Regions from separate parts of the Ancylobacter sp. TW_SC_1 genome, predicted to be linked through region 3. Evidence: riboswitches for the same ligand, from Rfam matches in the RefSeq annotation. Region 3 holds a riboswitch; each other region holds the start of a gene.
The links. A riboswitch is a leader RNA that binds a small molecule or an ion and turns the genes downstream of it on or off. The one in region 3 is predicted to bind cobalamin.
Positions count from the first base shown of each region.

Region 1: it holds a riboswitch for cobalamin, as region 3 does, so the genes downstream of both, cobW (cobalamin biosynthesis protein CobW) here and metE (5-methyltetrahydropteroyltriglutamate--homocysteine S-methyltransferase) in region 3, are expected to answer to the same signal.
Region 2: it holds a riboswitch for cobalamin, as region 3 does, so the genes downstream of both, AC1PZ7_RS18275 (energy-coupling factor ABC transporter permease) here and metE (5-methyltetrahydropteroyltriglutamate--homocysteine S-methyltransferase) in region 3, are expected to answer to the same signal.

Region 1 is NZ_CM166365.1:2,111,114-2,121,042, reverse strand. Features, by position in the region: gene AC1PZ7_RS09755 (cobalt-precorrin-6A reductase) at 1-63, shown strand, start outside; gene AC1PZ7_RS09750 (precorrin-3B C(17)-methyltransferase) at 33-827, opposite strand; gene AC1PZ7_RS09745 (precorrin-2 C(20)-methyltransferase) at 824-1,561, opposite strand; gene AC1PZ7_RS09740 (precorrin-8X methylmutase) at 1,558-2,193, opposite strand; gene cobG (precorrin-3B synthase) at 2,208-3,437, opposite strand; gene cobN (cobaltochelatase subunit CobN) at 3,434-6,880, opposite strand; gene cobW (cobalamin biosynthesis protein CobW) at 7,017-8,078, opposite strand; cobalamin riboswitch at 8,196-8,402, opposite strand; cobalamin riboswitch at 8,471-8,689, shown strand; gene AC1PZ7_RS09720 (CbtB domain-containing protein) at 8,723-8,908, shown strand; gene AC1PZ7_RS09715 (CbtA family protein) at 8,928-9,647, shown strand; gene cobU (bifunctional adenosylcobinamide kinase/adenosylcobinamide-phosphate guanylyltransferase) at 9,651-9,929, shown strand, end outside.
Region 2 is NZ_CM166365.1:3,870,986-3,880,914, reverse strand. Features, by position in the region: gene AC1PZ7_RS18285 (acetamidase/formamidase family protein) at 1-1,660, shown strand, start outside; gene AC1PZ7_RS18280 (cytochrome-c peroxidase) at 1,803-2,942, shown strand; cobalamin riboswitch at 2,993-3,213, shown strand; gene AC1PZ7_RS18275 (energy-coupling factor ABC transporter permease) at 3,250-3,927, shown strand; gene AC1PZ7_RS18270 (hypothetical protein) at 3,974-4,210, opposite strand; gene AC1PZ7_RS18265 (sulfite exporter TauE/SafE family protein) at 4,239-4,934, opposite strand; gene AC1PZ7_RS18260 (hypothetical protein) at 4,943-5,572, opposite strand; gene ccoS (cbb3-type cytochrome oxidase assembly protein CcoS) at 5,550-5,726, opposite strand; gene AC1PZ7_RS18250 (heavy metal translocating P-type ATPase) at 5,726-7,951, opposite strand; gene AC1PZ7_RS18245 (FixH family protein) at 7,948-8,424, opposite strand; gene ccoG (cytochrome c oxidase accessory protein CcoG) at 8,421-9,890, opposite strand; gene ccoP (cytochrome-c oxidase, cbb3-type subunit III) at 9,890-9,929, opposite strand, start outside.
Region 3 is NZ_CM166365.1:4,695,382-4,705,310, reverse strand. Features, by position in the region: gene AC1PZ7_RS22290 (ribonucleotide-diphosphate reductase subunit beta) at 1-1,006, shown strand, start outside; gene zigA (zinc metallochaperone GTPase ZigA) at 1,047-2,261, opposite strand; gene AC1PZ7_RS22280 (acyl-CoA thioesterase) at 2,372-3,127, opposite strand; gene metE (5-methyltetrahydropteroyltriglutamate--homocysteine S-methyltransferase) at 3,124-5,478, opposite strand; cobalamin riboswitch at 5,590-5,834, opposite strand; gene AC1PZ7_RS22270 (DUF2161 domain-containing phosphodiesterase) at 5,946-6,641, opposite strand; gene AC1PZ7_RS22265 (polyamine aminopropyltransferase) at 6,702-7,415, opposite strand; gene AC1PZ7_RS22260 (carnitine 3-dehydrogenase) at 7,584-9,104, opposite strand; gene bcoG (3-dehydrocarnitine:acetyl-CoA trimethylamine transferase BcoG) at 9,115-9,929, opposite strand, start outside.

The sequences.
Region 1 (9,929 bases), 2.3 Mb from region 3:
GCTGTGCTCGGCTGGCTGGAGCGCCGGCCCCATCACGCATCCCCCGCCCGGCGCGGCGTGTAGACCAGCGCCGGCTGGCCGGGCCGCTCGACGGTGCGCGTCTCGACCGAGCCGACGATGATGCAGGTCGCCATGTCGGCCATGTGCCCGCGCGCATGGCCGAGCGGCACCACCCGCATCCGCTCGTCCGGCCGCCCCACCGCCCGGCCGAAGATCACCGGCACGCCCGCCGGCAGTTCCTCGCGCAGCGCCTCGAAGGCCCGGTCGAGCTGGTGCGGACGCGCCTTGGAGACCGGGTTGTAGAACGCCATGGCGAAGCCCGCCTGGGCGGCGAGCCGCAGGCGACGCTCGATCAGCTCCCAGGGCTTGAGGTTGTCCGACAGCGAGATGGCGCAGAAATCGTGCCCGAGCGGCGCGCCGCAGCGGGCCGCCACCGCCAGCATGGCGGTGATGCCCGGCACGATGGCGAGGTCGAGCGCCCGCCATTCCGGCGGCCCGGCCTCGATCGCCTCGATCACCGCCGCCGCCATGGCGAACACGCCGGGATCGCCGCCCGACACCATCGCCACCTTCGCGCCCGAGGCGGCGTGGGCGAGCGCGGCGCCGGCGCGCGCCAGCTCCTCGCGATTGTCGGAGGCGTGGCGGGTCTGTCCGGCACGCTCCGGCACGCGGTCGAGATAGGGCACATAGCCGTAGAGCGCCTCGGCCTGCGCCAGCGCGGCGCTCGCCTCCGGGGTGAGGAAGCGCGCCTCGCCCGGGCCGAGGCCGACCACGAAGAGCTTGCCCGTGGAGGAGCCGGGGACGGGACGATCCGTGTTGGCGTTCATTCGCGTGGCCCCCAGCCGGGCACCAGCACGATGGCGAAATAGGGCGCCGGCCCGTCGGCGCGCGCCTCCAGCCTTTCGCACTGGCTGCCGTTCATCGTGCCGCGCTCGACATAGAGCGCGCGCGCCAGCTTGCCGGCGGTGGCCAGCGCGCGGCGGATCTTCGGCAGGTTGCGGCCGACCTTCATGATCACCGCCGCATCCGCCTCGGCCAGCCGCCGCGTCAGCTCGGCCTCGCTGAGCGTGCCGGGCAGCACGCTGAGCACGTCGTCGCCCTGGGCGATGGGGGCGCCGGCCTGCGACCAGCAGCCGGACATGCCGGTGACGCCGGCGACGACCTCGGTGCTGTAGCGATGGGAGAGCCGGACATGCAGGTGCATGTAGGAACCGTAGAACAGCGGATCGCCTTCCGACAGTACCGCCACCGTCCGCCCGGCATCGAGATGCGCCGCCACCGCCTGCGCCGAGGCGTCGTAGAAGCCGGTGATGGCGTCCTTGTAGGGCGCCTCGTCCTTCGGCAGCTCGGTGGTCACGGGATAGCCGAGCGGCAGTTCCTGCGCTCCCGCGCGGAAATGCCCGCAGGCGATGGCGCGGGCATGGCTGGCATTGCCGAGCTTGGAGAAATAGGCGACGACGTCGGCCTCGCCGAGCGCGCGCACCGCCTTCAGCGTCATCAGTTCGGGATCGCCCGGCCCGACGCCGACGCCGATCAGGCGGCCGCAGGAATCTCCGCTCATAGGCCCGGCCTCGCCAGCGCGTTCACCGCCGCCGCCGCCATGGCGCTGCCGCCCAGCCGCCCGCGCACCACCAGCCACGGCACGCCGTGGTCGCCCGACGCCAGCGCGTCCTTGGATTCGGCCGCGCCGACGAAGCCGACCGGAATGCCGAGAATGGCGGCGGGCCGGGGCGCGCCGGCATCCAGCATTTCCAGCAGGCGGAACAGCGCGGTCGGCGCGTTGCCGATGGCCACCACCGCCCCCTCCATCCGGTCGCGCCACAGTTCCAGCGCGGCGGCCGAGCGCGTGGTGCCGAGCCGTTCGGCGAGCTCCGGCACGGCCGGATCGCGCAGCGTGCAGATCACCTCGTTGTTTGCCGGCAGCCGGGCGCGGGTGACGCCATGCGCCACCATCTGCGCGTCGCACAGGATCGGCGCCCCGGCGTTCAGGGCGTTGCGGGCGGCGCGCACCAGATCGGGGGAGAAGTCGATGGCGAAGGCGGATTCCACCAGCCCGCAGGCATGGATCATGCGCACCGCCACATCCGCCTCCTCCAGCGTGAAGCGGCCGAGATCGGCCTCCTCGCGGATGATGGCGAAGGAGCGCTCATAGATCGCGTTGCCGTCGCGCACGTAATCGAACGGGATGGACACTCAGGCCAAGTCCTTCATCGTGAAGTCGCCTTCTGTAGATGGTCACGCGCGGCCTCGGGAAGCCGCGCCACCGGCACGACGCGCACGGGAACATCGCGCGGCGTGCCTTCGACCACGAGACCCGCCCCTTCGTCCAGCCCCACGATGGTCAGCGCCGCGCGGGCGGGGTGCGCGCAGCCCTTCACGCAGCCCGAAACGTGCAGCGTGCCGCGCGTCACCAGCGGCGCCAGAGCGGCGGCCAGCGCATGCGTCCCGATCCGCGCCGAGGCGCAGGCCGGCTGCCCGGCGCAGGCGAAGACGCGGCGGCGCGGATCGGCGGCATCGGTGATGAAGCCGAGCGCGGCCGCCCGTTCGCGCAGGCTTTCCGCCGCTGCCTGCGCCAGGCCGACGGCGAGCAGCGCCCGCCCGGCGGCGGGCTCGACATGGCGCGCGCCGGCGGCGCGGGCGGCGTCGGCGAGCTTCTCCAGCATCGCCGCCGCGACCTGCCCGAAGGCGAGGCCCAGCCCGAGCGCAAAGGAGCCGTCGGCAAGGCGATGCAGCCCCACCGGATCGACGCCCGGGCCGCATCCGCCGGAGGGCGCGTCGAGGCCGAAGGCGGCGCGCAGCCCCTCGCCCCCCTCCTCGGCCAGCAGGTCCGGCATGCGCGCGGTGTCGCCCCGCGCCGCCAGCGCCTGCAGCAGTGCCACCACGACCGCCGCGATCCGTTCCGGCGCGGCCTCGCCGCAGGGGATTCCGGCGAGCACGACCAGCAGCAGCCCGTCGTCGCCGGCCGTCACGCCGATATCCGCCTTCAGCCCGCCGAGCCGGAACGTGCCGCCGCCATCGACGACGACCGACACTTTCGGCGCCAGGCGCGGCACGAGGCCGGCGGCGGCGTCGCAAATCGTCCGCGCCAGCGGGCGCGGGTCGAAACGCTGTGCCGGATCGAGCCCCGCCAGCGCGCTCACCTCGACCGGGAAGCCCTGCGGCACCGCTATGCCGAGTGCGGCCACCGCCGCCGGCAGGCGCGGCGCGCTCGCCTCGCTGAGGCCGCGCAATTGCAGCTTGCCGCGCGCCGTCACCTCGACAATGCCGTTGCCGAATTCACGCGCCAGCCGCGCCAGACCGGCGAGCTGGTCGAGTGTCAGAGGATCGAGCGGCTGGAGGCGGGCCAGCAACCCGTCGCCGGTACGCATCGGCTGCGGCAGCGAGGGGCAGGCGCCGCGCCGCACCGGCCCCGTCCAAGGCTGCGCGGGGGCGCTCATTCCGCCGCCTCCCCGGCGAGAAGCGCGAGATCGGCGCCGACATCGTTGCGACGGGGGTGCCACAGCCCCTTCTCCCGCGCGCCCTCGAAACGGGCGGCGACGAAGCGCGCCGCCTCGGGCGACGCCTGCATGAGGAAGGCGCGCACTCGCGCGTCGCCGACATAGGCGGCGTGCAGCGCGTCGATCAGGTGGCCGGGCACCGCCCGCGTCGCCTCAGCGAAGCCGATCAGCCGGTCTACCGTCTCGGCGATTTCCGCCGCGCCGCGCGGGCCGTGGCGCAGCAGGCCGTCAATGTAGCGCGGGCTGGTGCGCCCGCGCACGATACGGGCGATCGCCTGGTCGAGCGGGCGGGCGATCGGCCGCGCCGGATCGGAGGTGTCGAGCACCACGAGATCGGGCGCGCGCCCGAGATTTTCCGCCGCCGCCGCGAAGCCGCCGATGAAGGCAAGGTCGGCGTCGCCTTCCAGCAGGTCGCGGCCGGGATCATCCGTGCCGTGCACGAGCAGTTCCGCCGATGCGACGCGCGCGGCGAACGCGGCACCGGCCTCCTGCGCCATGCCCTCCGCGCCGCCATAGGCATGGGAGGCGCTGGCGAGATAGGCGGCGCCCAGCGCGGCACGCTCGATCTTGCCGGACCGCGCGTCGAGCCCGGCGCCATAGGCCCCCGGCGCGGTGCCGAAGATGCGCGCGGCATGCTCGCCCGCCGCGCGCAGCGGGTTCTCGTCATCCGTCTCCTCGCGCCGCGCCACCGCGCGCAGGGCGGCGTCGATAAGCGCGATCTGCGCCGGGAACAGGTCGCGGAACAGCCCCGATATGCGGAAGGTGACGTCGACGCGCGGGCGCCCCAGCGCGGCCGGCGGCAGCACCTCGATGCCGGTGACGCGGCCGGTGGCCGGGTCCCAGGTCGGGCGCGCGCCGATCAGCGCCAGCCCCTGCGCGATCTCCTCGCCGCCGGTGCGCAGCGTGGCGCTGCCCCACAGGTCCAGCACCAGCGAACGCGGCCAGTCGCCATGCGCCTGGGCATAGGCGCGCAGCACCTCCTCCGCCGCCATCCGGCCGAGGTCCATGGCGGTCGGCGTCGGCAGCGCGCGCGGATCGCTGGCGAACAGGTTGCGGCCCGTCGGCATCACGTCGCCGCGCCCGCGCCCCGGCGCGCCGGAGGGACCCGCCGCGACCCGCCGCCCGTCGAGCGCGGCGAGAAGCCCGTCGCGCTCGGCATCGCCGCAGGCGCCGCGACCATAGACGTGGAAGCCGTCCTTGAGCCGCATCTCCTTGATGTCGCACAGGAAGGCGTCGATCTGCTTCAGCGCCTCGTCGGGCTCCGCGCCGGCCTCGAGGCCGGCGTCGCGGGCAAGGCCGGTGCGCGTCGCCTCCTCGACGATGAGGCGGGCAAGGCGCTCGCGCCGGCGGCGGTCGAGCCCGTCGGCCTGCGCATATTCGTCGACGAGGCGCTCCAGCTCGGCCGCCTCGCCGGCGAGCCCGGCCTCCACGGTGGGCGGCGGCAGATGGCCGAGCGTCACCGCCGCGATGCGCCGCTTGGCCTGCGCCGCCTCGCCGGGATTGGAGACGATGAAGGGATAGACGACCGGCAGACTGCCGAGCAGCAGCTCGGGGAAGCAGCAGCGTGTGAGCGCCACATGCTTGCCCGGCAGCCATTCCAGCGTGCCATGCGCGCCCATATGGACGAGAGCGTTGGCCTCGCGTTGCAGCCACAGCCCGAAGGCGAGCAGCGCGTGGCGCGGCGGCAACGCCGGGTCATGATACTGCGCCCGCCGCTCGGCCCGTGAGCCGCGATCCGGCGCGAGGGCGACGGTAACATTGCCGAAGGCGCGGGCGTGGAAGCGGAACGCGCCGTCGATGGCGTCCGGGTCGTCCTCCGGCGCGCCCCAGGCGGCGGCGACCGCCGCGACGGCGTCGGGCGGGAGGGTGGCGAGCCATGCGCGGTAGTCCGCGAGGGAGAGGGTCGCTTGATCGCCGTCCTGCCCGGCCTTCACGGCCGTCATCCCGGCCGAAGGCAAAGCCGCAGAGCCGGGATCGTCGACCAGGCCGGAACCGCCCGGTGCAGCAACGCGCGCCGCGAGCCCGGATCGGCCCCTGGTCGTCCGGGATGACGACGACGCCTGATGCGCTCCTCTCACCCCGGCCGGGAGAGGGAGCCGACCCTGTACCGCCTCCAGCAATGCCCGCTCATCGCCCGGCGCGCCCTCCACCCGGTAGCCGGCCGCCGCCATGTCCTCCATGAGCGCCAGCACGCTCGCCGGCACGTCGAGCCCCACCGCCCAGCCGGTGCGGCCGGGGGCGCCGGCATAGTCGGGCATCAGTACGGTGATCCGGCGGTCGCGGCGCGCGGTGGCGCGCAGGCGCACCAGCGATGCCACCCTTTCCGCCACCTGCGCCACCCGGTCCGGCTCGGGCCGGTTCACCAGCGCGGCGAAGCCGGGCACGGCGGGGGTCTCCTGCGGCGCCTTGAAGGAGAGCGCGCCGGCCAGCACCCGCCCGTCGAGTTCCGGCAGCACCACATGCATGGCGAGGTCGGCGCTGGTCAGCCCGCGCACGCCTTCCGCCCACGCCTCGCGCTTCGTCGTGGCGACGATGGCCTGCAGCACCGGCACGCCCGGCCCGTCGAGCACGGTCGCCTCCCCGGGATCTGCGGCGGCGAAGGCGGTGAGCGTGACGATCGCCGCCGGCGCCATCTGCTCCAGCGCCTCCTTGAGGAAGGCGATAGAGCAAGGCTCCTTGAGGCTCGCGACGAAGATCGGGCACGGCCGCAGCCCCCGCGCGGCCAGCGCGACGCACAGCGCGTCCACCGGCGCGGTGTCGGCCGCCAGCGCCATGGAGCGGTAGAAGATGACGGGGATGGCGGCCCCATCGCAGGGAGCCTCGCCCGGTCCCTCATGAAATCCCGCCAGCGGCACGGGTGCAGGCTCTGCCGCCTCCAGATCCCGCCCGGCATGGCCGGCCAGCCGCCGCAGCAGCGCGCGCATGTTGGCCGGCCCGCCGGCGCGGAAATAGCCGAGCAGGCCGTCCAGCTCGTGCGCCGGAAGCGTCGACGCCTCGGCGAGGCGCGGGTCGTCACGGTCCTCGCCCGGCAGGACGGCGAGCGCGAAGCCCCGCGCCCGCGCTTGCGCGCTCAGCCGGTCGACGCCGTAGCGCCACCAGTCGAGCCCGCCGAGCAGCCGCACCACCACGATGCGGGCATGGACGGCGACGCTGTCGATCCACAGATCGACCGACATCGGGTGCCGCAGGTCGCGCAGATTGGCGAGGCGCAGGCTCGGAAGGTCCGCCCCGCCCCGTGCCATCATCGCTTCCTGCGCCCGCGCGAGCGCCCCGAGGTCGCTGTCGGCGAAGGACACCACCACCACCTCGCCCGGCGTCTGGCCGAGATCGACCGGCTCGACGAGGTCGTCGAGGCTGGTGGAGGTGGTGGTGAGGATGTGCATCGGGTGGGCCTTCCCTCAAGCCGTCATCCCGGCCCGCGGTGCAGCCGCTGAGCCGGGATCGTGCGCCGGAAAGGACGAACGCGATCCCGGATGCGGCCTCTGGCCGTTGCGGGATGACAACATGTGGAAAAGCTCCTCACGCCGTCTCCAGCGCCCCCGTCAGGATCGCCTCCACCTTCGCCCGGTCGAGCCCCTTGAGGCCGATGGCGACGAGGCGGCCGATGCGCGGCCCGGCGCCCCAGGGGCGGTCGAAATGATGCGCGACGTTCGGGCCGACCGCCTGCACGAGCAGACGCATCGGCTTGCCGGCGACGGGCAGGAAGCCCTTCACGCGGAGCACCTCCGCCTCTTCCGCCGCGCGGGCGACACGGGCGGCGAACTCGGCGGGATCGGCGATCTCCGGGATCTCGACGACGAAGCTGTCGAAATCGTCGTGGTCGTGCTCGGCCTCGTCGTCGTGATGCGTCCGGCGGTTCTCGATGTCGTTCTCGGTGCCGATGCCGAGACCCATCAGCAGGACCGGGTCGATGCGCCCCCCGGTAACGCTCACCACCTGCACGCCCTTGGGCAGCTCGGCATCGAGCGCGGCGCGGGCACGCACGGCGCCCTCCGTGTCGATGAGATCGCCCTTGGTCAGGATGACGAGGTCGGCGCAGGCGATCTGGTCGTCGAACACTTCCTCGATCGGGTCGTCATGGTCGAGCGAGGCGTCGGCGGCGCGCTGCGCGCTCAGCGCGTCATGGTCATGGGCGACGCGGCCCGAGGCCAGCGCCTCGCCGTCGACCACCGCGACGACGCCGTCCACCGTCACCCGGCTCCTGATCGCCGGCCAGTGGAAGGCCTGCACCAGCGGCTTGGGCAGAGCGAGGCCGGAGGTCTCGATCAGGATGTGGTCGACCTTCGGCACACGCGAGAGAATGGCGTCGAGCGCCGGCACGAAATCATCGGCGACGGTGCAGCAGATGCAGCCATTGGCCAGCTCGACGATGTTCTCCTCCGGGCAGGTATCGATGCCACATCCCCTGAGGATCTCGCCGTCGATGCCGACATCGCCGAACTCGTTGACGATCACCGCGAGGCGCTTGCCCCGCGCGGTCTCCAGCACATGGCGGATCAGCGTCGTCTTGCCGGAGCCGAGAAAGCCGGTGACGATGGTGCACGGCACCCGGTCGAGAGGGGTCGGTTCGGCAACGGACATGCGGCGTCTCCACGAAAACCACTAGAATCGCGGGATGCACCGGTCGCGGACGGGATTCCGCGCGAGGCCGCGAACGGGATTCGCAGCTCTGCCTGACTGCCGGGCACCCCGCCGGCACGCACGACCGGACCGTCGGCAGGTCTCCTGGCTCGCGGGTCGCCGCCTCGTCGCCGCCTTCCCGGAGCGTATCTCCAGTGGCTTTCGGCGCAGGCTCGCCGCTTACAGTTGCGGGGGCAGCCGCGGAATTGGAGCGCCCGAAGCGCCCCGCACCGCATTCCCTCTTCGTCCCTCCCAGGGGAGGAAACCGTCGATCGCGGCCACTAAAGGAGCCTTGCCGGGGATTGTCAAACGCCTGATTGGAGGTCGCCGTTGCGGCCCGGCGATTGCCGGCTATAGTCCGCCATGTCGTCGGTTCCCGTGACACGCACGGGACGCAAGACGGGAACGCGGTGGGGCCGAAGCCTTCTCGAAGGCCGACGCCGAACCCGCGGCTGCCCCCGCAACTGTGAGCGGCGAGCCCTTCTCCATCGGCCACTGGCGGCGACGCCGGGAAGGCGGAGAAAGGGCCGTGACCCGCGAGCCAGGAGACCGGCCGTCGACACGAACCGCAACGGTCCTCGGGTGGAGGGCCAAAGGAGAACGTTATGACGACCCTCAACAGCCGCGACGCGGCTGCCCCGCACGACTCCACCGCCTCGCGCGCGGTGCAGATCACCTTCGCCGCCCTTCTCGGCGTCTTCGTGCTCGGCGGCGTGGGCTTCTCCCATATCAGCGCCGTGCACAACGCGACGCACGACGTGCGCCACGCCAACGCCTTCCCCTGCCACTGAACGCGAGGGGAACCGCGCCATGTTGCTTTTCAGGACGATTCTGTTCGTCGCCGCGCTCGCCGGCATCGGCACCGGGCTTGTCGGCTCGGCGATCCATGTCTTCACCACCGTGCCGCTGATCCTCCAGGCCGAGACCTTCGAGGGCGGCGAGGACGCGCCGGCCGAGGCCGTCGCGCACGACCACGCGGATGCGACCGCCGCCCATTCCCACGCGCACGACGCCGAGGAATGGGGTCCGGCGGACGGCGTCGAGCGCAACGCCTACACGATCCTCGCCACCGTGCTCACCGCCTTCGGCTTCGGCCTGCTGCTGGTCGCCGCCAGCGAGCTCGCCGGCGGGCTCAAGGGATGGCATCAGGGCATCCCCTGGGGTCTGGCGGGCTTCGCCGTGTTCACGCTGGCGCCCGGCCTCGGCCTGCCGCCGGAACTGCCGGCCATGCCGGCCGCCGATCTCGCCGCCCGCCAGCTCTGGTGGATCGGCACGGCGGTGGCGACCGCCGGCGGCCTCGCGCTGATCGTGTTCGGGCGCTCGCCGCTGTTCGCCGTCCTCGGCGTCGCGCTGATCGTGGCGCCGCATCTCGTCGGCGCGCCGCAGCCGGAAAGCCACGACAGCCCGATCCCGGAGGCGCTGCACCACAGCTTTGTCGTCGCCAGCGTGGCGGCCAGCTTCGTGTTCTGGGTGCTGCTCGGCGGCCTCGCCGGCTGGCTGCGCCCGCGCCTCGGCGCGGCGGCGGGCTGAGGCGTGAGCCTGACCCTCGTCCTCGGCGGCGCCCGCTCGGGCAAGAGCCGGCACGCCGAGGAACGGGTCGAGCGCCATGCCCCGCCATGGAGCTATCTCGCGACCGCGCAGGCCTATGACGAGGAGATGGTGGAGCGCATCGCGCTCCACCGCGCGCGGCGCGGTGCCGGCTGGGAAACGCGCGACGCCCCGCACGACCTCGCCGGCGCGCTCAAGAACCTCCCGGCCGGGCGGCCGGTGCTGGTCGACTGCCTCACCCTGTGGCTGACCAACCGCATGCTG
Region 2 (9,929 bases), 820 kb from region 3:
CGCCGACATCGCCAAGGCGGAGGGGCTGTCGGCGCGCTACATCCAGCGCCTGTTCGAGGGGCAGGACCGTTCGTTCTCCGACTATGTCCGCCACCGCCGGCTGGAGCAGTGCCGGCGCGACCTCGTCAACCCGCAGCACGCCGACCGCTCCATCGCCGAGATCGGCTTCCGCTGGGGCTTTTCCGATCAGGCGCATTTCAGCCGGGTGTTCAGCGGCGCCTACGGCATCTCGCCGCGCGACTTCCGCAAGTCGTCGGGCTCGACGGTGGCGACGCGCTGGACGCGCGGGCGGCCGATGCATTCGGGGGTGCGCCCCTCGCGGCCGGCGCCGGCCGCCGCGCACCTGCCGCCGGAGAACGAGGAGGGCGCGCCGAGGGTGGCGCCGCCGCGCCCCTCGGAGCCCGGCGAGCCGGGACACCATCACCTGCCGGTGTCGCGCGAGAGCGTGCACTGGGGCTATCTCTCGCGCAGCATCGCGCCGGTGCTGCGCGTGCGCTCGGGCGCGCTCGTCACGATCGAGACGCTGACCCAGCACGCCTATGACGACCATGAGCGGATGATCCGCGGCGACGCCGGCGCCGAGGACGTGTTTCACTGGAGCCGCGACTACAAGGCGGTGGACCGGCGCGGCGCCGGGCCGATGAACGCCAGCATCTTCGGGCGCGGGGCGGGCGAGGGTTTCGGCGTGCACATCTGCACCGGGCCGATCTTCGTGCACGGGGCCGAGCCGGGCGACGTGCTGGAGGTGCAGATCCTGCGGCTCAAGCCGCGCCCCTGCGCCAATCCCGCCCATGCCGGCTTCGCCTTCGGCTCCAACGTGGCGGCGGCCTGGGGCTTCCACCACGACGACATTCTCGACGAGCCGCGCAAGCGCGAGGTCATCACCATCTACCGCACCGACGCCGCTGGCGAGAGCGGCTATGCCGAGGCGGTGTATTCCTATCACTGGGCGCCGCAGACCGACCCGTTCGGCGTGGTCCACGAGACCATCGACTATCCCGGCGTGCCGGTGGACCATACCCGCATCGCGAAGCGGCACGGCGTGCTGAAGGGCGCGCGCATTCCGGTGCGTCCGCATTTCGGCTTCATCGCGGTGGCGCCGCGCGAGACCGACATCGTCGATTCCGTGCCGCCGGGCTATTTCGGCGGCAATGTCGACAACTGGCGGGCCGGGCAGGGCGCTTCGGTCTATCTGCCGGTCACGGTGCCGGGCGCGCTGCTCTCGGTCGGCGACCCGCATCTGGCGCAGGGCGACGGCGAGATCAGCGGCACCGCGCTGGAATGCTCGCTCACCGGCGACATCCGCCTCGTGCTGCACAAGCGCGGCGAGACCGAGAAAGCCTATCTCAACGGCCTCGGCGCGCCGCTGATCGAGACGCCCGACGCCTGGCTGCTGCACGGCTTCAGCTACACCAACTATCTGCGCGAGCTCGGCCGCAACGCGCAGTCGGAAGTGTTCAAGCGCTCCTCGCTGAGCCGGGCGCTGCGCGGCGCCTTCCGCGCCACGCGAAAATTCCTCATGGAGCGCTACGGGCTCGACGAGGACGAGGCGATCTCGCTGATGTCGGTCGCCGTGGATTTCGGGGTGACGCAGGTGGCGGACGGCAATTGGGGCGTCCATGCCAAGGTCGCCAAGGCGATCTTCGAGCCTGAGGGCTGAGCCGGGCCGGGCGTGCCGGAGCCGTGTTCTTCCCGATGACGGCGGGCGCCGTTTGGCCTAGGGCAAGGTGTCCAATGGCGCGGGCCGGCGTTTGGCGGGAAAAGGCCGCCGCGCCCGACGCCGGGCTCGATGGTGGCACCTGATGAGGCATGCAGCGCCGCTCGCGGCGGTCTTTCTCGCTCTCTCGGCTCTCGTCTCCGGCGCGCCGGCGGGGGAGACGCCGCCGGCCGACGATGCGGCGCTGACGGCGCTTGGCGAGACGCTGTTCTTCGACACCGACCTCTCGCGCAACCGCACCCAGTCCTGCGGCACCTGCCACGACCCCGCGCACGGCTTCGCCGATCCGCGCGGCGGGCCGGTCTCGCTCGGCGATGACGGCGTCTCGCACGGCGTGCGCAACGCGCCGAGCGCGAGCTATGCCGCCTCCATCCCGCGCTTCGGCAAGGATGCCAAGGGCAATCCCGTCGGCGGGCAGTTCTGGGACGGGCGCGCGGCGACGCTGGCCGAGCAGGCCGGCCAGCCGCTGCTCAACCCGGTCGAGATGGCGATGCCGGACAAGGCCAGCGTCGTCGCCCGGCTGAAGGAGAAGCCGGCCTATGTCGAGGCCTTCCGCGCCCGGTTCGGACCCGACGTGTTCGGCGACGACGAACGCGCCTTCGCCGCCCTCGCCGAGGCGCTGGCCGCCTATGAGCGCAGCCCGGCCGTCTCGCCGTTCGATTCCCGATATGACCGCTACCTGCGCGGCGACTACACGATGACGCCGCAGGAAGAGCTGGGGCGGGTGCTGTTCTTCTCCAACCAGTTCACCAATTGCGGCCAGTGCCACAAGCTGACGCCCAACGGCGGCGCCGGGGAGACGTTCTCCAATTACCGCTTCCACAATATCGGCACGCCGGCCAATGCCGCGCTGAAGGTGCCGGTCGACCGTGGCCTGCGCGCCCGCAAGGACATCGGGGGCAAGCGCCATGACGGGCAGTTCCGGGTGCCGGGCCTGCGCAATGTGGCGGTGACGGGCCCCTACATGCACAACGGCGTCTTCAAGGATCTGAAGACCGTCATCCTCTTCTACAACAAGTACAATTCCTCGGCCCCCGCGCGGCAGATCAACCCCGAGACCGGCGCCGTGTGGGACAGGCCGGAGGTCGCCGGAACGCTGTCGCTGAAGGAGCTGGAGAGCGGCCCGGCGCTCGACGACCGGCGCATCGACGCGCTGGTCGCCTTCCTCAGGACGCTGACCGACGCGCGCTACGAGCCGCTGCTGGAGACGCCCGCCGCGCCGTGACGGCTGCGGATAGCGCCTTGCGATTGCTTGACAGGGAAGGCCTTCCGGCGCGTGGTAGCCGCGCACATGGTGTCCGGGTGGGAAACCGCCCGGATGAAATGGGAATGGGGAAGGGCCTGCCGGCCCCAAGCCCCAACCGCCCCCGCGACTGTGAGCGGCGAGCGGCCTTCCATCATGCCACTGGACCCGACCCGAAAGGGGAGTGACCGGGAAGGCGGAAGGCGCGCAGCGACCCGCGAGTCAGGAGACCGGCCATGCGCACAGGTCCAACCGCACGCCGTCGGGTGAGACGGCACAGGAGAACCCCATGCATATCGAGCCCGGCCTCGTGGCCGAAGGAAAGATCTGGCTGAGCTATGTGACGGCCGCCGGCGCCGGCGCCTACACGCTCAAGCTCGCCGCCGACGCGGTGCGCGAGCGCGGCGCCGTCTCGCTGGTGGCGCGCAGCATCGCCACGACGGCGCTGGTCTTCGCCTTCTTCGAGCTGCTGCCGCACCATCCCGTCGGCGTGTCCGAGGTGCATCTCATCCTCGGCTCGACGCTGTTCCTGATCTTCGGCGTCGCGCCGGCCGCCATCGGCCTCGCCGCCGGCCTCGCCATACAGGGCGTGTTCTTCGCGCCGTTCGACCTGCCGCAATACGGCATGAACGTCACCACGCTGCTGGTGCCGCTGTTCGCGCTGACCGCGCTGGCGAGCCGCGTCATCGCGCCGAACACCCCCTATGTGGAGCTGAAGTACCGCCAGGCGCTGGCGCTCTCGACCACCTATCAGGCGGGCATCGTCGTGTGGGTGGCGTTCTGGGCGTTCTACGGCCATGGCTTCACGGTGGACAACGCGCAGTCCATCGCCTCCTTCGGCGCCGCCTACATGCTCGTCATCATCGTCGAGCCGCTGGTCGACCTCGCCGTGCTGGCGGCGGCCAAGGCGCTCAACGGCCTCAAGGGCAGCCCGATCTTCGAGCGCCGGCTCTACCACACGGCGTGATGCCGATTCTTCCGGGGTGCCGCCACGGCGGCTCCCCGGCGTCCTCTCAGGCCCTGAGCATGCCCGGCACTATGTGGTGGACGAACACCGCCAGCTGACCGGCGATCCACAGCACGGCGGTGACGTCGCGGGCGTCGAGCCCGCCTCCCGACATGTCGAGAAAGCCGGATACGGCCTCCAGGCCGAGCGCGGCGACGCCGGCCATGAAGACCGCCCCCGCCAGCGCGCCGATGGCGAAGGTCAGCGCGAACTGCGCCAGCGGGTGCAGCGTCATGTCGGTCACGGCCGTCTCTCCTGCGATGGCGGAATCTTCATGTCAGGCACAGCCCTTCCCACGCGGCGGCGGGCAGCAGCGCGCTGGCGGCGGCGAGCGCGATGAGCGCCAGCCCGGCGGCGATGCGGATCCTCGGGAGGAAGGCGAGCCGGCGCAGCGAGGCGACGCCGAGCGTGGTCGCCGTCACGGCGGGCAGCGTGCCGAGCCCGAAGCCGGCCATGACGGTGGCGCCGCCGCCGCCCGAGCCGGTGAGCATGGCGTAGAACAGCGCGCCATAGACCATGCCGCAGGGCAGCAGGCCCCAGGCCGCGCCGGCGACCAGCGGCCCGGCATAGCCGCCCGCCAGCGCCAGCCTTCCGGGATGGCGCGCCAGCCGGGCGATTGGCCCGGTCAGCCGGTCGACGACGGTCAGCGGCGGGGCGAGGCCGAGCATCGACAGGCCGATCCAGCCCAGCGCCGCCGCCGCCGCCCAGCGCATCACGAGATGCGCGGCCGCGTGGTTGAAGGCGCCGTAGAATTCCGAGCCGACGGCGCCGAGAAACGTGCCGGCCAGCACATAGGAGGCGATGCGCCCGATCTGGCTGACCAGCAGCACGCTCGCCTGCCGGGCACGGCCGCCTTGCGGATCGAAGGCGAAGACGAGGCCGGAGGCGATGCCCCCGCACATGCCGGCGCAGTGCAGGCTGCTGGCGAGGCCGAGCAGGAGGCCGCCGACGAAGGAGAGGTCGGTCATCGCGTCGCTCAGCTGCCGGCCGGGCCGTCTTCCGGCTCGCGGCTCGATTCCACCGCCACCATCATCATGGTGCAGATCATCACCGGCACGGCCGCCAGCGCGGCGTAGAACGCCACCTCGATGCCGACCGCCAGACAGCCGAGCACCAGCAGCAGCAGGGCATTCACCGCCGTCATCGGCAGGCTCTCGGCGGAGAAGAAGCCGGCCGCGAAGCCGAGCCCGCGCCGCGCCAGCGCGCGCGGCGAGAACGAGGGCATGGCGTCCGGCAGGGCAAGCCGGCCGAGCGTTCGGTCGAAGGCGAACAGGGCCAAGGTCACGGCGATGGTGAGAAGCGCGACGAAGGGCAGGAGCGCCAGCCCGACCACCGGGCGCAGGAAGCGCGCCACCGTCCTTGCCCGTCCGGCCAGTTGTTCGCGCTGCCGCCCGATGCGGCGGGCGAGGACGAAGAAGCCGAACAGGGCGAGCAGCGCGCCGACCCCGGCGGCCAGCCCCGGCCATCCGCCGAGATAGAAGCCGAGCGCGCCGACAAGCGCGAGGTTGAGGAGGAAGGGCAGTACGCGCGGCAGGTCGATGCCGGCGGCCCCGCTTCCGGCCGCCGTGCCCGGGATGGCGGCATCATCGTGAACGGACAGGGTCATCGGGTGGCCTCGTGGAATCATTGTCGAGCAGGATGCGGACGGCGGCGCCGTCGAGGTCGTCATACTGGCCGGCGCGCAGCGTCCAGAAGAAGCCGGCGAGGCCGAAGCCGCCGAGCGCCAGGGCGATGGGGACGAGGAAGAGGAGGGCGTCCATCAGGGCCTCCGCGCCACGGGCTCGCCGGCGCGCAGCGCGTTGAGCGTGACGGTGAGCGAGCTTGCCGCCATGGCGATGGCCGCGCCGAGCGGCGAGACGAGGCCGAGGATCGCCACCGGGATGAGGGCGATGTTGTAGAGCGCGGCGAGGGCGAGGTTCTGGTGGATCACCCGGCGCGCCCGCCGTCCGGCCCGCCAGGCGTGGGTAAGGGCGGCGAGGTCGCCGCCCGGCAGCACGATGTCGGCGGCGCTCTGGCTGGCCGGCGCGCCATGGGTGAAGCCGGCGCTGACATGGGCGGCGGCGAGCGCCGGCGCATCGTTGAGCCCGTCGCCGACCATCAGCACGCGCCGCCCCCCGGCGCGCCACGCGACCAGCCGGGCGAGCTTGTCGCCGGGCCGCAGGCCGCCTTCCGCCCGCTCGACGCCGAGCTCCCCGGCAACCCGCCGGACCACCGCCGGGCGGTCGCCGGAGAGGATGGCGCAGGCCATGCCGGCGCGGCGGAAGGCGGCGATGACGGCGGCGGCTTCCGGGCGCGGCGCATCCTCGAAGGTGAAGCGCACGGGGGCATGGGCGGGGCGCGCGAGCCAGATCTCGCTGGCCGCGTCCTCGCCGTCCGCCACACCGCAGAACGCGGCGCGGCCGAGCCGCACCTCGCCCGCCGGGGTGAGGGCGCGGAGGCCCTCGCCCGGCACTTCCTCGCAGCCGGCGCGCGGCGCGGCCTGCGGGCAGGCGGCATGGAGCGCCCGCGCCGCCGGGTGGGGGCTGGCGGCGGCCAGCGCGGCGGCGAGGCGGAGCGCCTCGGGGTCCTCGGGAATCGCCGTGAGGCGCGGCTCGCCGCGCGTCAGCGTGCCGGTCTTGTCGAAGGCGACGAGGTCGATGGCGGCGAGCCGCTCCAGCGCGTCACCCGCGCGCAGCAGCACGCCGCGCCGGAGCAGCGCGCCGGTCGCCACCACCTGCACCGCCGGCACCGCGAGGCCGATGGCGCAGGGGCAGGCGATGATGAGCACACTCACCGCGTTGAGCAGCGCCGCCGCGAAGCCGGCGTCGGCGAGCAGCCACCAGCCGAGCAGCGTCGCCAGCGCGGCGGCGTGGACGAGCGGCGTCCAGATGCGCGCCACGCGGTCGGCGAGCGTCACCGCCGGCCCGCGCGTGCGCTCGGCCGCCTCGACCAGCCGCACGATCTCGGCGAGATGACTGTCCTCGACGCCGGCGCTGGCCCGCAGGCGCAGCGGCGCGGCGCCGTTGACGCTGCCGGCCAGAACCCGCGCGCCGGGGCCGACGGAGACCGGCAGGCTCTCGCCGGTGACGATGGCGACGTCGAGCGAGGAGCGGCCCGCGACGACGAAGCCGTCCACCGGCACGCGCTCGCCGGGCGCTACCTGCACGATCATGCCGGGCACGACCCGGTGCGCGGGCAGCACCTCGATGCCGCCATCGGCGCGGCAGATGGCGGCGCCGTGCGCCTTGAGCATCAGCAGCCGCTCGACCGCGCCGCGCGAGCGGGCCCGCACGCGGAAGTCCAGATAGCGCCCGATCAGCAGCACGAAGAGCAGCGCCGCCGCGCTGTCGAAATAGACGTCCCGCCCGTGCCGGGCGAGCTCGATGACGCTGATCGCGGTGGTCAGCAGCAGGCCGAGGGCGATCGGCACGTCGATATTGGTGCGCCCGGCGCGCACGGCACGGAGTGCCGAGCGGAAGAACGGACGCCCCGCCACGGCGACCGCCGGCAGCGTCACCAGCCCGGCCAGCCACTGGAACAGATGCTGGGTGGCGGCGGCCATGTCCTGCGCCTGCCCGGCCCAGACGGCGAGCGAGAGCATCATCACATTGGACGCGGCGAAGCCGGCAATGGCGAGCGCGCGCAGCAGCTCGCGCCCCGTCGCCTCGTCGATGCGCGACAGATGCGCGGGATCGAAGGGGGCGACCTTGTAGCCCAGCGCCTCGACCGAGCGCGCGAGCGCGTCGGCATGGCCGGCCTCGCCGCGCCATTCGACGCTGAGGCGGCGCAGGCTGAGATTGAGCCGCGCCTGCGTCACCGCCGGGTCGGCATGGAGCCGGTCCTCGATGGCGGCGATGCAGGCGGCGCAATGGGCGCCGTCGACGACGAGGTTGAGGCGCTGGTGGCCGGCCTCCTCGCCCTGCGGCTCGACGAAGCCGGCGATGGAGCGCATGTCCGCCGTGGCCGCGAGGACGCCCGGCAGGTCGCCGGCACAGGCGAGGCTCACGGCAGGACCTCCACCATCTCGATGCGCTCGACCCGCTCGCCGCCCTTGACCAGCGTCAGCCGGATCGCCCAGTCGCCGGCCAGCGGCAGCTTGAGGTCTGCGGTGTAGGCGCCGTCCGCCCGGCGCTCGAAATCGACCGGCAGGAGCTGGGGAAAGCGCGTCGTGCGCTCGGCGGTGGCGATCAACCGCTCCGGCTCCAGCGCGCCGCCGCCGGCCTCGCGCAGGATGAGCGTCAGCCGCCCCGCCAGCGGGCCGGTCGGCGTGAAGGCGAGGCGCGACGACCAGCCGGGATCGTGCACCGGCGCATGCGAGGCGGCCGGCGTCCGGGGATCGGTGACGAGCCCGGTGAAGCTGCGGTTGGCGAGCAGCACGAACCACAGCTGCAGGCAGGCAAGGGCGACGAAGAACAGCACGAAGCAGGCCGGGATCCACAGGTCGCGGCGCGGCGCGGCGTCCGTCCGGGGATCGCTCACCGTTCCGGCCCCCAGAAATAGGTGGCGACGCGTCCCAGCTCCTCGCCGCTGGCGGGGTCGGTCAGCACCACCTCGATGTCGGCGCGGCCCTGCGGCGCGGCCCGGCGCGGCAGGCTGATCAGCAGCCGTTCGTCGAGGCTGCGGCCGGCGCCGATCGAGGCGCGCAGCGCGCGCGCCGGGGCGCCCCCTTGCGTGCCGAGGCGCAGCTCGGCCCCCTCCAGCCCCTCGACATGGAGGGCGACCGCGTCCAACCCGCCGCGGCGATGGGCGAGGCGCAGCGCGTAGTCGTTGCGCACCGAGCCGTCGGAGAGCTGCACGAAGGGCGGGTTGCGCTGCGGCTCGACATGGGCGGTGACATCCGCCAGCGTCGCCATGCCGTAGCCCGACAGGCCGAGCGCGAACAGCGCGGCAAGGCCGAAGGCGAGCGCCTTGGGCCGCAGCCATGCGAGGCGCGGCGCGGCGAAGCCCGGGCGTCGCAGCGCGTCCTCGACATCGAAGCGGATCAGCCCGGCGGGCCGGTCGAGCCGGGCCATCACCTCGTTGCAGGCGTCGATGCACAGGCCGCAGCCGATGCAGCCCATCTGCAGGCCGCGGCGGATGTCGACGCCGGTCGGGCAGACGGTGACGCAGCGCGTGCAGTCGATGCAGTCGCCGCGCACCTCGCCGGAGTAGCTCGCGGCCTCGCGGGTCAGGGCCGCGAGCCCCGTGCCGGCGAGACCGAGATCCGCGAGATCGGGACGCAGCGGCGTGCGCTTGCGGCCCCGCGGCTCGCCGCGTCCGTCCTGATAGGTGACGACGAGGCTCTGCGGATCGAGCAGCGCCGCCTGGAAGCGCGGCCACGGGCACATGTGCAGGCACACGCGCTCGCGGGCATAGGCGGCGAGCAGCCATGTGGTGCCGGTGAGCACGAGGATCGTCGCATAGGCCATGGCCGGCGCCCGCCCGCCCAGCACGAGACCGGGGAGTGTCGGGGCGTCGATGAAATAGGCGGTGAAGCCGAAGCCGGTGGCCAGCGCGATCAGCAGCCACGCCGCCGTGCGCAGGCGCCGCTCCATCGGCCCCTTGCCGACGAGACGGACGATCAGCCGGTCGGCGGCGAAGAAAAGATCGGACCAGACGGTCTGCGGGCAGGCGAAGCCGCACCAGACGCGGCCGGCCAGCGTGGTGGCGAAGAACAGCGCCAGGGCGCCGAAGATCATCATCCCGACCGCGATCGGCAGGTCCTGCGGCCAGAACTCCAGCCCGAAGACAAACAGCCGCCGGCCCGGGAGGTCGAACAGGATGGCCTGTCCCGGCAGGCCGGGCCCGCGGTCCCAGCGCAGCCAGGGCATCAGGAAGAAAAAGCCGAGCATGCCGCAGGTGAGCGCCGTCTTGACGCTCCGGAAGCGGCCGCGCACGGCGTGAGGAATCTCCGGCCGGACGATGTCGCGGGCGGGGGCGAGGCCCTGGAGTGCTGTTGCCGGCATCAGCGTTCGCCTCCACCCAGCGAGTGGACATAGAGCGCC
Region 3 (9,929 bases):
GGTGGACGCGAAGCGGATGATCAATGCCCGCGCCGACGTGAACCAGCTTCTGCCGCTCAAGTACAAATGGGCGTGGGAGAAATACCTCTCCGGCTGCAACAATCACTGGATGCCGACCGAGGTCTCCATGCAGGCCGACATCGCGCTGTGGAAGTCGCGCGACGGGCTCACTGAAGACGAGCGGCGCATGATCAAGCGCAATCTCGGCTTCTTCGCCGCCTCGGAATCGCTGGTGGCCAACAACATCGTGCTGGCGATCTACCGCCACCTCACCAATCCGGAATGCCGGCAGTACCTGCTACGCCAGGCCTTCGAGGAGGCGGTTCACACCCACACCTTCCAGTACATCGTCGAAAGCCTCGGCCTCGACGAGGGCGAACTGTTCAACATGTACCGCGAGGTGCCCTCGATCACCGACAAGGCGGCGTGGGCGCTGAAGCACACGCAGAGCCTCGACGATCCCGCCTTCGCCACCGGCACACCGGAGGCGGACCAGCAGTTCCTGCGCGACCTCGTCGCCTTCTACGTCGTGTTCGAGGGTATGTGGTTCTACACCGGCTTCGCGCAGATCCTGTCGCTCGGCCGGCGCAACAAGATGGTCGGCATCGCCGAGCAGTACCAGTACATCCTGCGCGACGAGAGCATCCACCTGAATTTCGGCATCGACGTGATCAACCAGATCAAGGCGGAGAATCCGCATCTGTGGACGCCCGCCTTCCAGGACGAGGTACGCTCCATGCTGAAGGATGCTGCCGAGCTGGAAGCCGCCTATGGGCGGGACACCATGCCGCGCGGCTTCCTCGGGCTGAACGCGGCGCTGTGCGAGCAATACATGCACGTCATCGCCAACCGCCGCTGCGCCCAGCTCGGGCTCGCCCCTGTCTTCGCCGAGGCCGAGAATCCTTTCCCCTGGATGAGCGAGGCGATGGACCTCAAGAAGGAGAAGAACTTCTTCGAGACCCGCGTCATCGAGTACCAGAACGGCGGCGCGCTGGCGTGGGACTGAGTGCGCGGCCGGCGGCGCCTCGGCGCCGCCGGCCCTCACCTCACGCCGGCACGTGCTCCCATTGCGGGAACGGGTCGGGCAGGTGCCGGAACGGCGCGGGATCGAACAGGGTCGGCTTGAGCGGGCCGACGAGGCAGGCGTCGAGCGCGGCGCGGATCGCCGCCTCGTCCATGTTCACACCGATGAAGACGAGTTCCTGCCGGCGGTCACCATAGCCCGGCGTCCAGTGCTGGCGTAGCCAGCTCCGCCAGTCCGGCTGCGTCGGCCAGTGCTCGGTCGGGATCGCCGCCCACCACTGGCCGATGGAGCCGGTGCGGCAGATGGCGCCGGCCAGCGACATCTCCCCGACCCGGCGCGGGCGGGTGGCCAGCCAGAACAGCCCCTTGGCACGGACGAGGCCGGGCCAGGTCTTGGCCAGAAAGGCGTTGAATCTCTCGGGATGGAACGGACGGCGGGCGCGGTAGACGAAGCTGGAGACGCCGTATTCCTCGGTTTCCGGCACATGGTCCTTGAAGCCGTTCAGCTCCTTGAACCAGGTCGGATGTTCATGGGCGGCCTCGAAATCGAAGCGGCCGGTGCCGAGAATGTCCTTCAGCGGCACATTGGCGTGGTCGGCCTCGATGATCAGCGCGTCGGGGTTGAGCGCCTTCACGACTGCGCGCACGTCGTTGCGGCGGGCGGGCGCGACGTCGGAGACCTTGTTGAGCACGACGACATCAGCGAACTCGATCTGGTCGGTGAGCAGGTCGACCAGCGTGCGGCTGTCCTCCTCGCCGGCCACCTCGCCACGGTCGCGCAGGAAGTCGCGGGAACCGAAATCCTTCAAGAGGTTCGCGGCATCCACCACCGTCACCATGGTATCGAGCCGGGCGACGTCCGACAGCGAGAAGCCGTCCTCGTCGCGGAACTCGAAAGTGGCGGCGACGGGCAGCGGCTCGGCGATGCCGGTGGATTCGATCAGCAGGTAGTCGAAGCGCCCTTCGCCGGCGAGGCGCTTGACCTCGGCGAGGAGGTCGTCGCGCAGGGTGCAGCAGATGCAGCCATTGGTCATTTCGACCAGCTTTTCCTCGGTCTGCGAGAGGTTCGCCCCGCCCGAGCGGACCAGCTCGGCGTCGATGTTCACCTCCGACATATCGTTGACGATCACCGCCACGCGCAACCCCTCGCGATTGGCCAGCACATGGTTGAGCAGGGTGGTCTTGCCCGCACCGAGAAAGCCGGAAAGCACCGTTGCCGGAAGGCGTGTGTCGGACATCTGTGCGCGCTCCATTCGTTAAATGATACAATATATCATTTGCACGGTGCGGCCTGCCGGATCAAGTCCGGCGTGAGGAAGGGGCGTCCGGGCGGAGCCCCTTCCCCTGTTCAGCGCGCGATGGCGACCGGCCGATGGTCCGGATCGACCGCCACCATGACGAAGGCGCCGGTGCCGCAGAGCCGGCGCGCGCCGGTGGCGATGTCTTCCGACCACAGCCGGGCCTCGACGGTCATCGAGCTGCGGCCGGTCTCGGCGCGCCAGGCGTCGACCTCGGCCACCTCGCCGGGGCGGAGCGGGCTCACGAAGTCGACGCGCCGCGAGGAGGCCATCACCACCGCCCGGCGCGCGTGCCGCGTCGCCACCACGAAGGCGGCCTTGGCCATCATGGCGAGCGCGCTGCCGCCATAGAGGCTGCCGTAATGGTTGGTCTGCTCCGGCATCACGAGATCCGCCATGCGCAACCCGCCCTCGCCCGGCAGGTCCTGCGCGGGACGCTGCGGCAAGGCGCCCGGCGTGCCGACGGCTACCATGTTGAAGACACCGCATGTGCAGCGCCGCCGCTCGCCGGTCAGCGCAGCTTCCGCGATCATCTCGACCTCGACGCCGAGCGAGCGCCGCCCGACCCGCATCACCCGCCCGGTCAGCTCGACGATCTCGCCCAGATGCGCCGGCGCGACGAAGTCGATGCGCTCACAGGAGGCGGTGACGACGTCGCATCGAGCGTGCCGGGCCGCCGCGATGAAGGCGACACGGTCCATATGGGCGAGGCCGGCACCCCCGAACAGGGTGCCGTGATGGTTGGTGGCGCCGGGGAAGACGATGTCGACGAGACGCGTCACTCCCTGGCTTGTCTCGCCGCTCATTCGGCAGCCTGCGCGAGCTTTTCACGCAGGCGATGCGCCGCCGCGACCATGTTCGCGAGGGCAGGGCGCACCTCTTCCCACCTGCGCGTCTTCAGCCCGCAATCGGGATTGACCCAGATCTGCTCCGGCGCCAGGCGCTGCGTCGCCCTGACCAGCAGATCGGCCATCTCCTCGACCGGCGGCACGCGGGGCGAGTGGATGTCGTAGACGCCGGGGCCGATCTCGTTGGGGTAGCGGTAGGACACGAAGGCGTCGAGCAGCTCCATCTTCGAGCGCGAAGTCTCGATGGAGATGACGTCCGCGTCCATCGCGGCGATGGCGGCGATGATGTCGTTGAACTCCGAGTAGCACATATGGGTGTGGATCTGCGTCGCGTCCCTCACCCCCGAGGCACAGAGGCGGAAGCTCTCCACCGCCCAGTCGAGATAGGCGTCCCACGCGGCGCGGCGCAGCGGTAGCCCCTCGCGGATCGCCGCCTCGTCGATCTGGATCATCGCCGCGCCGGCCGCCTCCAGGTCCTGCACCTCGTCGCGGATGGCGAGGGCAATCTGCCGGCAGACCGTGCTGCGGGGCAGGTCGTCGCGCACGAAGGACCAGTTGAGGATGGTGACGGGACCGGTGAGCATGCCCTTGAGCGGCCGGTCGGTGCAGCCCTGCGCATAGCGCCACCATTCCACGGTCATCGGCTCGGGGCGGGAGACGTCGCCGAACAGGATCGGCGGGCGGACATAGCGCGAGCCGTAGCTCTGCACCCAGCCATGCCGGGTGAAGGCGAAGCCGGACAGTTTCTCGCCGAAATACTGCACCATGTCGTTGCGTTCGAACTCGCCATGGACGAGCACGTCGAGGCCGATCTCCTCCTGCCAGCGGATCGTCTTTGCCGTCTCCTGCCTGAGGAAGACGTCATAGGCGTCGTCGCTCAGCTCCCCCTTGCCATGGGCGGCCCGCGCCTTGCGCACCTCGCTCGTCTGCGGGAAGGAGCCGATCGTCGTGGTCGGGTAGGGCGGCAGGCCGAGGCGCTTGCGCTGCACGTCGGCGCGCGCGGCGAACGGGCTGACGCGGCGCGCCTGCGCGGGCGTGACCGCGGCCAGCCGTGTGGCCACGGCGGCGTTGTGCACCTTGGGCGAGGCTTGGCGCGCATAAGCTGCGGCGCCCGATTCCATCAGCTTGCCGAGCACTACTTCGCGCCCGCCGGCAAGGGCGGTGGCGAGCGTCGACAGTTCCTCCATCTTCTGCACGGCGAAGGCCAGCCAACTCTTCACATCCGGGTCGAGCTGCGTCTCCTGCGCGAGGTCGATCGGCACATGCAGCAGCGAGCAGGAGGGGGCAATCTCGATGTGATCGGTACCGCGCTTGCGCACGAACGGCTCCAGCGCGTCGAGCAGCTTCGGTAGGTCGGCGCGCCAGACATTGCGTCCGTCGATGACGCCGAGCGAGAGCACCAGGCCGGGCCGTGCCTTCTCCGACACCTCGCGCAGCTGGTCGGCTCCGCGCACGAGATCGAGATGCAGCCCGGCAACGGGCAGCGACAGGGCGGTGTCGCGATTGTCGCCGAGCCGGCCGAAGTAGCTGGTGAGCATGATCTTCAGCTTCGGCAGAGCGTGGGCGAAAAAGCCATAGGCCTCGCGCAGCGCCGCGCGCGTCGCCTCGTCCAGATCGAGCACGAGGCAGGGTTCGTCGATCTGCACCCATTCCGCGCCGTTGGCGGAAAGCCGGCGCAGCAGCTCGACATAGACGGGGAGCAACTCGCCGATCAGCGTGAGCGGATCGAGGCCCGGCTCCTTCGCCTTGCCGAGCTTGAGGAAGGTGACGGGGCCGAGCAGTACCGGGCGCGTCTCATAGCCGAGCGCCCTAGCTTCGCGATACTCGTCGATGGGCTTGGTCGAGGCGAGGGTGAAGCGCTGTCCGCGCGCGAATTCCGGCACCATGTAGTGGTAATTGGTGTCGAACCACTTGGTCATCTCCAGCGCCGGGACACCGGAGCCGTGGGAGTGTCCGCAGGCCGCGTGGGCGTCGCCCTCGCTGCCGCGCGCCATGGCGAAATAGGTGTCGAGCGATACCGGCCCGCCGCCCCAGCCATAGGCGTCCGGGATCGCACCGACCATCACGGCGGTATCGAGCACATGGTCGTAGAGCGAGAAGTCGTTGGACGGGATGTTGGTGACGCCGAGCGCCTTCTGCCGCGCCCAGTTGGCGACACGCAGGCGCGCGGCGGCGTCGAGCAGCGCCTGCGCGTCGCTCTTGCCGGACCAGTAGCTTTCCAGTGCGGTCTTCAGCTCGCGGCGCGGACCGATGCGCGGCGTGCCGAGGGTGGAAACCGGCACCGAGCCGGCGGAATAAGGGAAGTTCATTCGGCTAACCCCAATCAGAATTGGGGGCAAAGGCCGAGCGGACGCAGGCGCACCCACCGGCGCGAGGCACCGGCGGACGCGCGAACGCACCACCGGGACACCCCGCCCAGGGACGATTATGTTGCCGGGGCAGGTCTCCTGGCTCGCGGGTCGCCGTCTTCGTCCGGCCTTCCCGAGACGTGACGCCTCAGTGACGTGCCGTCTCAGTGACGCTGAATGGACGAAGACTCGCCGCTCACAGTTGCGGGGGCAGCTCCGGCATCACCCGCCCTGGAGGGGCAATGGCTCACCGGATTCCCTCTTAGCTCCGGCGCCCATACGAAAGACGCCGAAGAACCTCGACACGATGAAAATGTGCCGGAAGGTCCGTGCTGTCAAGCAAGATATAAAGACATGTTTATATTGTAATGTTCTATTGGGCGATGAGGCCGGATAGGGAAGGACCGCGCCTCGCGCGTTCCGGCCGGTCAGGAATCCACCGCCACGCCTTCGGGTCCGGCAGCGGTGTCCGGCCGTCCTTGCGGCCAGCGTCGCAGCGCCTCGTGCCCAGCTTCGGTGAGGGCGTAGACGCCGCGCTCGGCGCGGACGAACCAGCCATAGACGTTGCCGAGCAGGATCTTTCCCGCATCCGGTGCGACGGCGCGCAGGTCGCGCGGGCGCTTGGGACCCGAGGCCATGGCGGCGGCGCAGGCGAGCGCCTGCTGGCGGTACGCGGTCATCAGCGGCACGCGCGAACTGCCGCCCACCGCCGGGTCGCCGAACCGCCGCTTATGCTCCTCCACCAGCCTCGATCGGCGGCGCGGGTCCTTGCGCGGCATGGGCGAGACCGGGCTGACGAGGATCGTCACCTCGCCGGCCTGCGAGACCGTGAGCATGCCGAAACCCAGTCGGCGGCAGAGATTGCGGAAGCGCGTATCGCTCTCTCGGCCGCCCCCGCGCAGCGAGGCGCGTGCCGCCAGCCATACCTCGTCGCAGGCGCCGGCACGATCGACGGCTTGAAGGACCAGCTCCAGATTGAAGCTGAGCTTCATCTCGCCGATGACGACGATCGGCGTGTTGTCGGCCGAGAGCGCAAGCAGGTCGCAGCCGCCGATTTCGCCTTTGACGGTGAAGCCGAGGCCCTCGATGAACCGTTTGACCGGCAGGTAAAGCGACGTCTCCAGGATAGGTTCTCCACGGGTCGGCTCGCCTGAAGGAGCCCGGATGGCAGGGGCGGGGCGCGATCAGTTCCGCGTGCGCGCCGGCGGCGGGCCGGCGTCATCGGCGAGCCGGGTGGCGATCCAGATGACATGCCGCGCGCCACGCCCCTTGCCGTTCGCCCGTACCCGCACTTCCTCCACGCGGAACCCGGCCCGGCGAAGGCGCAGGGTGAAATCGCGGTCAGGCGCCGACGACCACACCGCGAGCAGGCCGCCGGGGCGCAGGGCGACCCGGGCGGCGAGCAGTCCGCGCGGATCGTAGAGACCGTCATTGGCCGCGCGGGTCAGCCCGCCCGGGCCGTTGTCGACATCCAGCAGGATCGCGTCATAGGTGGCCCGGCCGGCGCGTATCGGTTCGCCGACATCGCCCTCGTAAAGGCTGACGCGCGGGTCGCTCAGGCTGGTTCCGAAAATCCCCGCCATCGGTCCGCGCGCCCAGGCGACGACGGCCGGCACTAGCTCGGCGACGACGATGTCTGCGTCCGGCCCGAGCTGGGCCAGCGCCGCGCGCAGCGTGAAGCCCATGCCGAGCCCGCCGATGAGCAGCCGCGGCTTGGGGCGCTGTCCGAGCCGTTCGCAGACCAGCGTGGCGAGTGCCTTCTCCGATCCGCTGAGGCGGCTGTTCATCAGCTCCGTGGCGCCCGACATGATGGAGAATTCGTCGCCCCGCCTCATCAGGCGGAGATCGCCGAATCCGTCGGGCACTTTCGCGGTGTCGAGCAGGGACCAGGGAATCATGCGCTAACCCGTCGGACGATGATGTGCGTCGCGTATCGCCCTTCATGGGGGCAGAACAAGAGATGTTCGCGCGGGCACATTAAGGTCGACGGAGGCGGCGGTGAAGTGAGACCGCTTCGGCGAGCGACGGAGACTGCCCGGCAGGGCGCCGGGAGTCTCCTGCCGGGGTCAGGCCGCCGTCGGCGCCGCACGCTTCTTGCCGACCGCCCGGCCGGTGCCCGGCGGGCTTTCGAGCCGCGCATGCGCGTCGGCGATCGGCCGCAGCCGCGCCAGCACGTCGGCGGGTGCCGGAACGGCACGTCCCGCCTTGCTGTCGACATGCAGCAGCATCTGCTCGGCGGTGGCGATCTCGCGCCCCTGCGCACCGGCGAAAAGCCGGTGGAAGACGTGGATGCGCTTGTCGTCCGTGGCCAGTATCTGGCAGGTCACTCTCAGCTCCTCGCCGAGCCGCGCCTCGTCGAGATGCCGCAGATGCGTCTCCACCGTGTAATAGCTGTGGCCGCCCTCGACATAGGCGAGATCGACGCCGATGAGGCGCAGCAGCGCGTCCGTGGTGTCGCCGAAGACCTGCAAATAGCGATGCTCGGTCATGTGGCCGTTATAGTCGATCCAGGCCGGCGACACGCGGGCCTCGACGAGCGGCAGCGGCGCGGCGACGTCGGCCGAGCCCGGCGGCTCGGCTCGGGCCAGCAGCCGGTGCTCGAAATCGGCCAGCAGCTTGCCGGCACCCCAACCCTCGCCACCGCGCCCGGCCTTCAGCGCCTGCACGATGCCGACGAGGTTTTCGTCGCGGATACGCTCGAGTTCCCGGATCGACAGGCCGGGCGCCTGAGCGTCGGACTGGGCGCCGATCTTCTCGACGAGGGCGTCGTCGAGGTCGACCACGTCCGTCAGCTTGCTCCACGGCCATTGCAGGCACGGGCCGAACTGGGCGAGGAAATGGCGCATGCCGGCCTCGCCGCCGGCGATGCGGTAGGTCTGGAACAGGCCCATCTGCGCCCAGCGCAGGCCGAAGGAATAGCGAATCACGTCGTCGAGCGTCTCGACGTCGCAGATGTCGTCCTTGATCAGCCACAGCGCCTCGCGCCACAGCGCCTCCAGCAGCCGGTCGCCGACGAACGCCTCGATCTCGCGGGCGATGACGACGCCCTTCATGCCGATCGCCTCGAGCACGTCCTTCGCGCGCCCAATGGTATCCGGCGTCGTTCGCGCGCCGCCGACGATCTCGACAAGGGGCAGCAGATAGACCGGATTGTAGGGGTGGGCGACGAAGAGACGTTCGGGGTGCGTCAGCTCCGACTGAAGGTCAGAAGGCTTGAGGCCGGAGGTCGACGAGCCGATGAGCGCATCCGGCGGGCAGGCGGCGTCGATCTCGGCGAGTACGCGGCGCTTGAGGTCGAGCCGCTCCGGCACGCTCTCCTGCACCCATTGCGCGTCCGCCACCGCCTCGTTGATGCTGGCGCAGAAGGCGAGCCGGCCACGCGGCGGCAGCGGCGCGCCGGTGAGCAGGCCATAGGCCCGCTCGGCATTGGCCAGCACCTCGGAAACGATGCGCTCGGCCTCCGGGTGCGGATCGAACACCTTCACGTCGATGCCGGCGAGCAGGAAGCGGGCGATCCAGCCGCCGCCGATGACGCCGCCGCCGATGCAGGCGGCGCGGGAGATGGGAGCGAGATTCGGGGCGTGCATCGTCGTCACCTCAGCGCTTCACCAGCTTCAGCTTCTCGCGCACCTCGGCCGGGCCGATGATCCGCGCGCCCATGTGCGTCACCACGGTCGCCGCCTTCTCGACCAGCTGGGCGTTGGTGGCGAGCTGGCCCTTGCCGGCATAGAGATTGTCCTCCAGCCCGACGCGCACATTGCCGCCGGCCAGTACCGCCGCCGCGGGATAGGCGAGCGCGTTGCGGCCGATGGAGAAGGCGGAGAAGGTCCAGCCCGCCGGCACATTGTTGACCATCGCCAGATAGGTGTTGAGGTCGTCCGGCGCGCCCCAGGGAATGCCCATGCAGAGCTGAATCAGCACCGGGTCCTCGATCAGCCCTTCCTCGACGAGCTGCTTGGCGAACCACAGATGCCCGGTGTCGAAGGCCTCGATTTCCGGCCGCACGCCGAGCGCCGTCATTTGCCGCGCCATCTCGCGCAGCATGGCGGGCGTGTTGGTCATGACATAGTCGCCGAGGTTGAAGTTCATCGTGCCGCAATCGAGCGTGCAGATCTCCGGCAGGCATTCGGCGACATGGGCGACGCGCTCGGTGGCGCCGGCCATGTCGGTGCCCTTCTCGTTCAACGGAAACGGCGCCTCGACGCTGCCGAAGACAAGGTCCCCGCCCATGCCGGCGGTCAGGTTCAGCACGACGTCGATCTCGGCGGAGCGGATGCGGTCGGTTACCTCGCGGAACAGGTCGCGCCGGCGCGAGGCGGCGCCGGTTTCGGGATCGCGCACATGGCAGTGCACCACCGCCGCGCCCGCCTTCGCCGCGTCGATGGCGGAATCGGCGATCTGCTGCGGCGTCA